Regions from separate parts of the Geomicrobium sp. JSM 1781026 genome, predicted to be linked through region 2. Evidence: a T-box and tRNA genes for the amino acid it is inferred to sense, from the RefSeq annotation. Region 2 holds a T-box; the other holds one or more tRNA genes.
What was found. The T-box of region 2 lies ahead of alaS (alanine--tRNA ligase). A T-box ahead of a tRNA ligase gene usually reads a tRNA of that ligase, here a tRNA-Ala.
Positions count from the first base shown of each region.

Region 1 (6,301 bases), on a different contig from region 2:
GATCGTCGCCGAACACGCTAGTCTAATAGAGGGTTCGATAAATAATCCTGTGCTGCCAGCAGGTTCTTCCCTCGTTTTAGAAAGATCAGGTGCTCGAATTGCGTGTGGCACGGTTGAAGGGTGAGCGCTTTTAAGTAATGGTCATTGATACTCAGCTCGGGAGTTTAACTATGTTTTAAGACGTTACTTAAGAAGGATAGATCCTCAAGTTTTTAAAAAGCATCATATGACTAGGTGAAATGAATTTGTTTAGTTTTAGGCATGTAAAAAAGTTTTGTCAGCAGTGAGCAATTTACATTTTCTGATTGGACTGCTGTTATAATAGCAAGTTTATTAAATAAAGAAGATATCAAGTGTAATTAAACTCTTGATATCTTCATCCAATATTGCAAGTGTACCTACAATCATCTATGGAGAATAAATATTATTTTATCAATCACCTAAAGTGACGCTGTCTGCGATTGTTCTAATTTCAAATTCATCGTATTCCCCATCGTGATATTCTACATTTCCGTACATAGAAATTCGGTAAGTGCCATTTGGAACGTCAATGGTTCTCTCGCCGTCTGCGGTATTTCCAACTCCGGTTGTGTGATGTGGTTCGGTTCTTAGAAATTCGAAACTCCCTTGAACTTCTTCTTCGACTTCAAAGAAAATATTTGCATGCCAGATGGATCTGTCATCTGTGACTTCATATTGACAAGTTAATTCATCTAGGAACACAAAACAATCGCCCCAAACGCTCTCGATAGCTAGTGGAAATGAATCGTCGCTCTGTTTATCAATCATTGGTTGCATTGTGTTCAAGTCGCCTGCATAATCGCCAAAATCATTTGCGTCAACCGTGACTGGTAAAAAAACGAACAGTAATGTTACAATGGGTAAAATCACTTTCATAAAATCACTCCTTATTTAAGATTATAATGATAATACCCATTTTTCAGAAAAATAAACATTTTATTTAGTGGAGGACTGAATATGAAGATACGCAATCTTTCAATTGAGGGTGGCGGTAATCCTATTAATGAATATGGGTTTAAGTCTACTCACTCTTTTAATTTCACTGTCGTTCCAGGAGATAATAATTGTTTGGAACCTGTAAATGTAGAGGTTGTGACTCAATCAGAATATGATTTCTTAAAAGCTAAGTATACGTATAATATTATTCAAACGAATAACTGGTCGGTATTAACAGCTGATGCAAAAGCAAGCTTTATAAAGTTACATTTAGAGAGGTACTTGGAAAGTAAGATAGATTCTTATAGAAAGATTGCAAAAGAAAGAAGTACACAAAAATAATAACTGGCGATATTGTGTTAGGCACACAATCGAATGATAAAAATGATGTACCGTTAAGGAAAGTACAGATAGCCTGCTGGCCTAATAGGAATAGGCAAACAGGCTAGTTTTATAAAAGATTTTGAAGTTGTGTTATTGCGCGGGTAATCTATTGAATAAGCTTGGTATTTAGGATTACAACAATGAATGCTTACCCTTCAGAATACGTACCCATCAAAAATTAAACTCTACTGTTAAAAATTAATTATATTACTAGGACTGAAATTATAATCATTAAGGGTCTGTCTAGTCATCCTCCAACACCCAGCCAAACGCATCGAAATCTGTAATCGCATTTTCATCTGCACTTATTTGATCGATGTACCAACCTCTGCCATTTGATTCGCTCGTTTCATAACGAAAGCGGACGTCGATGGGTCCTGAGTAATCGGTAATTGGAAAGTTTGCGGATACCCATTCCCATTTGGTTGATCCTACCCATCCGCGATGAATGGTGTTTTGTGTGTCGTCTCGGTTGACCCGACCAGACAATGGTTGCCACGTTTCACCGTCATCATCGGATACTTCAACGATTCCGTAGTCACGTTCAATGTCATTGGCAATATGAAACCACGTATCAAATGTTATGGCATCATGATCTGTCGCATCGATGGAAAAGGAGAGGGTATGGCTCGCGTTTCGTGTGTAACCAGAATACCATGCCGGTTCACCGCTTGGTGCAGATACGGGTATTGCACGAGCCGCTTGTTGTGCGACGTCATGACGGACGGTATTGATTGACCCTTCATCTCTCGTCGGGTGAACTCTGTTGGAAAGAAAGATGACGAAACTGTTCGTAATCGGATCCACGACAAATGTTGTACCGGTGAACCCGGTGTGGCCGACCGCAGATGGGGAAGATAACCCACCCATGAACCAACCTCGATCAACGTTCCAGCCTAGACTTTGACCGATGTGGGTTTCTCGGACGATTTCATTTCGCATCATTCGCCCCACCGTTTCTGGCTGCAAGATTTGCTCATCATCATACGTTCCGCCATTTAAAAGCATTTGCAGAAAAACCGCCAAATCATAGGCGGTGCTGAATAGCCCGGCGTGACCAGTTGCGCCACCGAGGTCATCTGCTTTTTCGTCATGCACAATGCCCCATACAAGGCCGCGCTCGTCGGTGTATTCAGTCGGAGCAATTTGCCCGAGTAGCTCTTCTGGAGGATTGAACATCGTCTCGTTCATCCCAAGGGGCTTTGTAATATGCTCATGAATATACGCATCAAGTGGTTCAGATGATACTTCCTCAATAAGTTTACCGAGAACGAGCATACTTACATCGCTATAAACCATCGTCGTGCCAGGAATATTAATCAGTTCAATTTCTAGGATCGCATCCCACATTTCGTCAACCGTATCGTATTGGCTCGTTTGAATGGAAGCGGGTACACCAGATGTATGTGTGAGTAATTGCTTGATCGTCACTTCTTCTTTGCCATTAGTCCCAAACTGAGGAAGATAATTGGCTACCGGGTCATGAATCGACACCAGCCCTCGTTCCTCGAGTTGCATGACGGCTGTTGCTGTAAATGTTTTCGTTAAAGAAGCGAGATCAAAGATCGTATCCGTCTGCATCGAGATCTTTTCGTCTGAAGGTAACTCTTCTCCGTCAGCGTCAAATCGATAGGCATCACCGTAGGCTTCATGTTGAACAATCTTCCCGTCTTTTCCTACAAGAGTGACTGCACCAGGGAATAGCTGATCGGTTGTCATTCCAGCGTGGACGATCGAATCAATCTCATCAATAAATGAGGTGGTTAATCCTGCTTCTTCGGGTGGGTGATAAGCGAGAGTGTGTGATGTGTTGCGGTTCTGCCAATCTTGATCAAAAGTGGCAATCGGTGTTTCATCTCGCAACAAATAGTGAGCGGTTTTTTTTCTGAGAAGCTCGTAAGCGGTCGTACTCATTCGGTTTTGAGCGTGGTAAAGCGAAAGGTCATCTTTGAAAGCGAGCATCGCTTCGGTGAGTGCATCGGTATCATTTGGGTCAATCATCATGCGCATGACGACGAGTTGACGCTGTAAATCATTATGTACGCGTGCATCCACGAACCCGTCGTGACGTTTGAGATGTTCAATGAGAAGTTGTACGTCAGATACCTTTGTCGGTTCGGTCGTTTGTTGCGCGGTGTCTACTGTGGCTGAGTTCGCTTGAACGTCGGCTGTGAGCGGAGCAAAAGCAATGAGCAAAGTCGAACATAATATGAGTAGGTGCTTCATCGAATTCCCCTTTTCTACATAAATTGTAAATACTATTCTTAATATTTACACACAGGAAGTTGAGAACGTCAATCAGCAGGAAGAGTATTTTTGAAAAACAGGTCCGAGGATACGGGACGATAATCAGATCATGCATCGGTGATTCGGGTGTGGGGGGAGTGACTTGTGAGCGTGTAGTTGCTGAGTGGGTGGTTCGGTTAGATCGACTAGCTGTTTCCAAAGAACCGCTATTGGAAGCAGATTCAGTCGCATATGAACGTTTTCCCCACGTTTGCTTCCAATCAATAGACGTCTAGTTCCAAACACGCGATATTGGAAGCAGATCCTAACTTTGTAGCGCTCGTGAAGTCTTAGATTTATATGCGGCCCTGATGGAACCTTGAGGTTAAAAGAAAACTGACTCGGTTGAGTCAGTTTATTGACAGATGGCTAGCTAATCGATGTGCCATTGGCGACAGGTTCATCAGGAGATAAGAGAATGACATCACCTTTTCCTGGAACGGCACCGAGGACAAGCACTTCTGAGGTGAAGCCAGCAATCTTTCGAGGTGGAAAGTTGACGACGGCGGTCACTTGTTTTCCGATGACCGCTTCAGGTTCATAGCGATTTGTTATTTGGGCGCTAGAATGTTTGATACCGATCTCGTCACCGAAATCGATGCTCATTGCAATGGCTGGAACCTTTGCTTTTGCTAATGGCTCAGCGGTTTTTACTGTTCCAATTCGAATGTCTAAAACTTGAAAGTCATCAATGGTAGCCACAATCATCCACTCCTTTTTCTCTAGTCTACCTTAGTAAAATAAAAAACGCACCTTCTCGTTTTGTACGAAAAGATGCGTTAGTCACTATGTATGGTGGAGCTGGAGGGATTCGAACCCTCGACCTCTTGTCTGCCAGACAAGCGTTCTCCCCCTGAACTACAGCCCCGCGTTTATGTATGAACCTATATTAATATAACAGCTCTCGCTATTTTTCGTCAAGAGAGTACAAAAAATAGCGAGTCTCTTCACTCAAATAACACCGTACTTGTGCAACAACTCCGATTCATCCCCGGTAATCCAACCGAAAATTTTCGGTTCTCCTTTTTGAAATTGCAGCAAATAGTTGGCACGAAAGGGAACGTGAATGGTCTTTTCGTTTACAACATAACTCGCTTGCCACTCGGTGTGAGCAACCCCGTGATGAGCATCAATGATGTTCAGTTTGACGTGTAAGCATTGCATCGCTTTTGTGCCGATTGATCGGTAATATTCATAGCCTTGTTTCATATTTTTTTGAAGTGATTCATCGTTATCCCCGGTCATTACCCCATTCGGGTTGGCAGCGATGAAAGAATCTGTATAAAATGACGCAAAGTGATGCATATCTATCTCGCCATTCAGTGCCCCGTTGAAAGCTTGTTCATACTTCGTGAATAATTCGTTTGCGCGGTCTAACATTGTTTGTTCATTCATGGTGTTTCCTCCTTATTGGATATATGGTTTAAACGCGATATGATTGTAATGAATCTTACACTCGGGAGGTGGCCATGTACATTCCTAAGCATTTTGCAATGAAGGATGAAGATGAAGTCTATGCTTTTGTGCAGCAATATCCGTTTGCTTCTCTCGTTTCACTCGATGTAGACGGTATACCTGAAGCGACACACGTACCGCTCATTCTAGATGAAAACAAAGCGCATTTGATCGGGCACTTTGCAAGAGCCAATCATCAATGGAAAACGATTGAAGGGCAGCGTGCACTCGCAATTTTCCTCGGTGCACACAGCTATATTTCTTCTTCATGGTATGAAACCCAAAAAGCAGTGTCTACATGGAATTATGAGAGCGTACATGTGTATGGAACGATGGAATACTTGCGAGATGATGAGCTGCATGACGCATTAAAACAACTCGTGCTCACGTATGAAGACACTTTTCTGGAAGACAGTGACTATATTGAAGGCATGAAAAAAGGCGTTGTTGGCTTTAAAATGAAAATAACAGAATTGCAAGGTAAATCTAAGCTGAGCCAAAACCATTCACGAGATCGCCAGCGGCGTGTGATTGCGAAATTGCAACAATCTGAGCGAGAAGATGACCAACAGATCGCGAAGCGAATGAAGGAAAACGAGAAAAATAAAGAAGAATAACCTGATATGTTCAGGTTATTCTTCTTTATATGCACTAAAACGTAGGCGAACGTAATCGGCATACCATTGGTCGCCGTCACGAAGTGCCGGTTCAGCAAACTGTATAGTTCGTTCTAACACTTCTTCACGAATTTCAGGTTCGAGAGGTTGTAAAAGTGGATCAGCAAAGTTTTGCATCCAAATCTTCAGTCCTTCTGCACCGTTGACGAGCGGTGTCGGACGATTGAAGTAGACAGCTTTTTCTACAACAAAACCGTGCTTCTCTAGTAGAGACGTGTACTCTCCTAAACTCGGGAAGTACCATGGGAAAATCGTCGGCATCGGTTCTTGCCCAATCTCTACAAAAGCCATATTCACAGCGGCGATAATGGTTGCGATGTTATCTTGAGCACCCATCTCTCCAATAAAGCGACCACCTGGCTTTAGTGATTTAGATACCGATTGAAGTACTGGATCGGGTTCGGTCATCCAATGAAGCGCCGCATTTGAGAAAACAGCGTCAACAGGCTGGTCGACTTTGAATTCTTTCGCATCGGCTACTTCAAATGATAGGTTTGGATACTTTGCCTTCGCCGTTTCAACCATAGAGCTAGATGAATCAA
Region 1 is NZ_JBHFQF010000005.1:116,020-122,320, forward strand. It holds gene ACE1TF_RS10285 (superoxide dismutase family protein) at 1-124, shown strand, start outside; gene ACE1TF_RS10290 (hypothetical protein) at 433-897, opposite strand; gene ACE1TF_RS10295 (hypothetical protein) at 979-1,299, shown strand; gene ACE1TF_RS10300 (serine hydrolase domain-containing protein) at 1,585-3,567, opposite strand; gene ACE1TF_RS10305 (tRNA-binding protein) at 3,997-4,329, opposite strand; tRNA gene ACE1TF_RS10310 (tRNA-Ala) at 4,421-4,495, opposite strand; gene ACE1TF_RS10315 (nuclear transport factor 2 family protein) at 4,579-5,022, opposite strand; gene ACE1TF_RS10320 (FMN-binding negative transcriptional regulator) at 5,097-5,699, shown strand; gene ACE1TF_RS10325 (class I SAM-dependent methyltransferase) at 5,715-6,301, opposite strand, start outside.
Region 1: it has a tRNA-Ala gene. The T-box ahead of alaS (alanine--tRNA ligase) is inferred to sense a tRNA for this amino acid. The anticodon was not compared.

Region 2 (6,301 bases):
TTTGATTGTTTACGAAAACCGAAATTAACAACAAAGATAATAAAGCTACAAATGTTTTAATAGCAATCAACCTCCATAATATATTTTATTTACTTACAATTTTAAATTTTAAAATAAAACTACCCTCCTTTCATTATTTTCCAGTACCCATGATTAGGGTATTTAAAACATTGTATTTTTAATTGTTATAATATTAACTGATTTCATGATTGCCAGCCTTCACTTCCCAAGGTTTTCACGCCACGAAAAAAGGAGTACCTCCCCAAACAGTCGAATGAGTTAAGTACCCACAAAACTCTAAAGACTGGAGGAAGACTCCCTTATGGCTATTATACGACAAGCGAGCCTGTTTGACCTGCAAGATTTATATGATTTAGAACCTCCCCATCGATTCGATGAGGTATTTTCTGCGATCAATATTGATCCGATCCTTTGGGGGGGGGGGGTCAAAAAAATCCCGGGAGGGTACGCCTTTACAGCTCAACTACCCGGCCATGATTCATGCGCTTCTCATTCGAATTCTGGAGCGAATCCCAACGATCAAAGACTTGGTTCGCCGTTTGCGCCACGACGTGAAGTTCCAACTCGATTGTGGGTTTCTCTTCTCGGATGCTGTCCCTTCTGAAGCCTCGTTTTCACGTTTGGTCACGAAAATCCAACACGCTGAGGTGCTGGCATCCGTTCAATCCGATGTGCTTGTCCAAGTATTTATGGAAGGGTTCATTACCGATGACACCGTCGCCATCGACGCCACTCATCTAAAAGCACGAGACTTAGCGCCCGTAAAGGAAGAGAAATCTGAGAAAATGAAGGAATCCCCTACAAAACGGGGCCGCAAAACCAAAGCCGAGCAGGAAGCTTGGCGTCAAGAGCAGACAGAAAAAGAAGCGGCGCTTTCGCTTTACGATAAGAAAATTGAAGACCAGTTGGACGCCTCTGTTGATCTCTTACGGGCGGAGGTGCCGATGGATCCCAAGTGGGGCATTAAGAAAAACAGCGAAGGCAAGAATGTGTTTTGGTTTGGCTATAAAGGGCAATTTGCCGTCGGAGCCCAAAGCCAGTACATCCTGCAATCGTTGTTCTCTTCGGGGAACTTGAATGATGGAAAAGCCGCGATTGCTTTACTCAAAGGTGTGAAAAAGCAACTGCCAGACCTTGATGTCACGTATTATACAATGGATGCTGCTTATGATGCCCCAGCCATTTATCAACAGGTCCATCAAAATGGATCTAGCTCCGTGATCGCTTATAACAAGCGAAACGAAGCGGAGGCCCTCGGGTTTGACAAGCATTTTGCACCGACGTGCGTCCGGGTACATTCGTATCGGTATGACAGCTACGACCCTCGATATGAAACGCTCAAATATACGCGCCCAAAAGAATGTGCGACATGTCCACTTGCCAGGGATTCCTTATGTCAAAAGGTATATAAAGTGAAGATCAAGCAAAACTTACGTCGGTACAACGCTCCAGCTAGAGGGTCCAAAGCTTGGAAAACCATCTACAATCGCCGAACGGCGATTGAACGCGTCATTGGCTATCTCAAAGAGTTTTTTCAATTGAACAATATTCGGTACCGCAAAGGAAAACGAGCGAACGTGCATTTCGACCTCGTTCACCTACTCTACAATGGAGCAAAGCTCGCTTGTGATCGCCTGACGGAACGTATGAACGAACAACACGCGTAAACTTTTGAAAGCAACCATATTTACATTGATTTACCTGTTTTTTTTAAGAGAAGGACTTATGAAATTGATTCATAAAAGTTGAACGAAAGAATTTCTTCATGAACTAATGGTAGGTCAACCGGTAAAACCTAAAGTTCAACGACTTTGAGATCGATCTTAATCGTTTACAATACACGTAGCAATTATGGGTATATACTGTTATTAACCTCCAAAGTATATGAACCGAGTTGAATGCCAATATTGAGCAACCCCAATTAAGTAATGTCGTCGATTCAGTACCGTTGATTTGAGCGAAAGGCAGTGATGCCTGTAGGAGTTGGAAAGAGACGAGACCCGGAAATCGTCAGAACAAGGAGGCTCGGCTTGTCCTCCGCGGTCAAGTAGTCACAGCGAACACAAGTGAGGTGCTGCACTTATAGTCTGGAGTACATAGAAAATACGGTGGCAGATGTTTCGCCATCCATGTTGCCCTTGTGTTCTGGAGTACAAGCATCCATTTGCAGTGGAAAGCAACAACAAACTTCGCAATTAGGAAAATCTTAAGTTTATTCTATATTGCTACCTTGATAGTCCATAGAGAACTTCGACCCGTTTTCCGACGGACTTAGCACCGACACGCCACATTAGGGAAATCAAACGTTCACCCTATCTACGTAAACAAATCGAGTGATGACGACTAAAAGGCCTCTTAATCATTCATTTTGTTATCCAATTACCTCATGAATCATCTTCTAAACGTGACATTTTTGATCAATCAACCCCCTTCAAGCGTCGCTGCCCTTGACATGAGGGGGGAATTCGTTAAAAATAGGAACATATATGAGAACATGTCGACGGAACAAGTAAATTCATTATCTTTTCACAGAGATCCTTTCCACGGCTGAAAGAAGGGGATGGGTAATGGATTGAAAGCTACTCCTGAGTGCAAGTAAACCTTGCCGCCTTGCAGCGTTAAAAGCATTCGAGTGAAGCGTTGTTTGACGTTTAATGAGGGTGGTACCGCGAGAATATGTCTCGTCCCTTGGTGGGATGGGGCTTTTTTGTGTTTAAAAATTGATTGGGGGTTTGAGTTATGAAGACGTTAACTTCTGCTGAAGTGCGCCAAATGTTTATTGATTTCTTTAAGGAGAATGGGCACGATGTTGAACCGAGTGCTTCGCTCGTTCCACACGAAGATCCTTCTTTGTTATGGATTAATAGTGGTGTAGCCACACTAAAAAAATACTTTGATGGTCGAGTCGTTCCGGAGAATCCTAGAATTGTGAATGCGCAAAAGGCCATTCGGACGAACGACATCGAAAACGTCGGAAAGACGGCGCGTCACCATACGTTTTTTGAGATGCTCGGCAATTTCTCCATCGGTGATTACTTTAAAGAAGAAGCGATTGAGTTGGCGTGGGAATTTCTCACGAGTGACCGCTGGGTCGGTTTTGATGCGGAGAAACTTAGTGTGACGGTACACCCTGAAGACCAAGAGGCGTATGGCTATTGGAAAAACAATATCGGCCTACCTGTCGAGCGAATTATTCGGCTGGAAGAGAACTTTTGGGACATCGGTGAAGGGCCAAGTGGGCCGAACTCAGAAATCTTTTATGACCGAGGCGAAGCGTATGGCAATGATGAGACGGACCCGGAATTGTATCCAGGGGGAGAGAATGAACGTTATTTAGAAATTTGGAACCTTGTATTCTCCCAGTTTAACCATAACCCGGATGATACGTACACGCCGCTACCGAATCAAAACATTGATACAGGGATGGGTTTAGAACGTGTCGTGTCGGTCATTCAAGATACAAAAACAAACTTTGAAACCGATTTGTTCATGCCAATTATTCAAGAAACTGAGAAGCTGTCAGGGAAAAAGTATGGAAACAATGACACAGATGATACAGCGTTTAAAGTGATTGCTGACCATGCGAGAACGGTTTCGTTTGCGGTCGGTGACCGGGCGCTCCCGTCGAATGAAGGCAGAGGATATGTACTGCGCAGATTGCTAAGAAGAGCGGTTCGATATGCACAAACCCTCGGTTTGGACGAACCTTTTATGTACAAACTCGTCCCCGTCATTGGTGATGTTATGAAAGCGTACTACCCTGAAGTGGAAGCGAACACGCCGTTTATTCAAAAGGTTATTCAAAGTGAAGAAGAGCGTTTCCATGAAACCCTTTCGGATGGATTGAACATGTTAAATCAAGTCATTCAGACAGCTAAGAACGAGGGCAAAGCACAAGTTGACGGAGCTGATGTGTTTAAACTGTATGATACGTATGGTTTTCCAGTTGATTTAACAGAAGAATATGTAGTGGATGCGGGTCTGACTGTTGATACTCTCGGTTTCGAGACAGAGATGGAGGCACAAAGATCAAGGGCGAGAGCTGCACGTAAAGAAGATGCCTCCATGCAAAGTCAAAATGAGACGCTGCGTACGTTAGACGTAGAGAGCACGTTTGTTGGCTATGATCAGTATGCAGCAAATACGACGGTTCGAGCGATTGTCCTCGGTCAAAATCATGTTGAACATGTTCAAGAAGGAGACACCGCAGTTGTCATTTTAGAAGAGACGCCGTTTTATGCTGAAAGCGGTGGACAAGTGGCAGACGCAGGAACGATTGCAGCTGAAGGTTTACAAGCTGAAGTGACAGGGGTAACACGGGCGCCGAACGGTCAACCTTTACATGAAGTAAACATCATTCGGGGTACACTTACTGTTGGACAGCCTGTTCTTGCACAAATTAATGAACAGGCGCGAAAAGCGACGGAGAAAAACCACTCTGCGACTCACTTGTTACATCAAGCACTTAAAGATGTGCTCGGCGATCATGTAAATCAGGCAGGTTCTTACGTAGGTCCGGATCGTTTGCGGTTTGACTTCTCTCATTTCGGGCAAGTAACAGAGGAAGAGATGAAGCAGATTGAACAGGTGGTGAACGAGCGCATCGCCGCCAATTATCGGGTTATGACTGAGGAAACAACGGTCGAAGAGGCAAAAGCAAAAGGGGCGATGGCGCTTTTCGGTGAGAAGTACGGCAGTGTCGTTCGGGTTGTACACATTGGTGAATACAGCATTGAACTTTGTGGTGGATGTCATGTTCGTAGTTCAGGTGAAGTCGGAACGTTTAAGCTCGTCTCTGAAGGCGGTATTGGAGCAGGGGTTCGAAGAATTGAAGCAATGACTGGAACAGGTGCATACAAGTATACGGTTGACCGGTTAGAATTGCTTGATCGGACCCAACAACTTCTCAAAGTAAAAACGAACGAAGATGTACCTAGACGCGTGACACAATTGCTAGAAGAACTGAAAGAGAAGGATCGAGAAATTGAATCCATGTCTGCGAAATTGGGCAACATGGATGCCAAGAAGCTTTTGGATGAAAAGAAAGAAATTAACGGTGTACACGTCGTCGCTGGCATTGTTCCTGAGCGTGACATGGATGGGCTTCGTCAAATTGCTGATGAGTTGAAACAACAGCTTACAGAAGGTATCGTTGTGCTTGGAACGAGTAAAGACGGGAAAGTAAACCTCGTTACGACGGTCAGCAAGGAGCTAATTGCCAGAGGCTACAAAGCCGGAGACATCGTCAAACAAGCGGCAGCTATTTGTGGCGGTGGCGGCGGCGGTCGCCCGGACATGGCACAAGCTGGAGGGAAACGTCCAGAGAAGCTACAAGAAGCAATTGAGGCGGTTCCTGAGATTGTTCGCTCCATTTCATAAATAGAAAAAATCATGTACAATGTAGAAAACGATCAATACGCTCAAAGCATTGCGTTGAAATCGAGAAATGAGGTGGCCCTCCATGAGCTCTAAAGACAATACAGTTAAGTTTAACGTTCAGGATGATTCAGCGAAGGTTGATGTACAGGAGCTACTCAACACAGTCTACAACGCATTGGATGAAAAAGGGTACAACCCGATTAATCAAATCGTCGGGTATCTTCTTTCAGGTGATCCGGCATACATCCCGAGGCATAACGATGCTCGTACACTCATTCGGCGCTTGGAGAGAGACGAGCTGATTGAAGAGCTCGTTCGACACTACTTGAAGGACAACCCTTCCTCTTAATGAGAACGCTAGGACTAGACATTGGAGATCACCGGATTGGTGTAGCGGTTAGCGATCTTTTCGGCTGGACCGCGCAAGGCTTACAAACGATCCACGTGAAAGGCAAAGACGACACGATGGAAGAGTTACGATCATTGATCGTTGAACAAGAAGTGTCTAAAGTCGTCATTGGTTTGCCGAAGAATATGGACGGTTCAATAGGGCCTAGAGCTGAGAAATGTCAAGAATTTGGCCGGGAGTTGGCCGAACGAGTCGAAGTGGTCGTTGAATTTTGGGATGAACGACTAACAACGAAATCTGCCGAGCGAACGTTAATTGAAGCAGACATGAGCCGGCAAAAACGAAAAAAGGTTGTCGACAAAATTGCTGCAGTGTTAATATTACAAGGGTATTTAGACCATACTGCACAAAGGCAATAAATTATAGAGGTGAATGAGATGTTAGAAGATAATGAGCGAATTGTAATTCCTGATCCAGATGGTGAAGGAGAACATGTATTTGAAGTGATGTTTACGTTTGAAATCGACGATACAGAGAAGACGTACGTTGTTG
Region 2 is NZ_JBHFQF010000021.1:421-6,721, forward strand. It holds partial or broken gene ACE1TF_RS20185 (transposase) at 323-1,688, shown strand; T-box leader at 2,510-2,713, shown strand; gene alaS (alanine--tRNA ligase) at 2,761-5,400, shown strand; gene ACE1TF_RS20195 (IreB family regulatory phosphoprotein) at 5,483-5,749, shown strand; gene ruvX (Holliday junction resolvase RuvX) at 5,749-6,168, shown strand; gene ACE1TF_RS20205 (DUF1292 domain-containing protein) at 6,187-6,301, shown strand, end outside.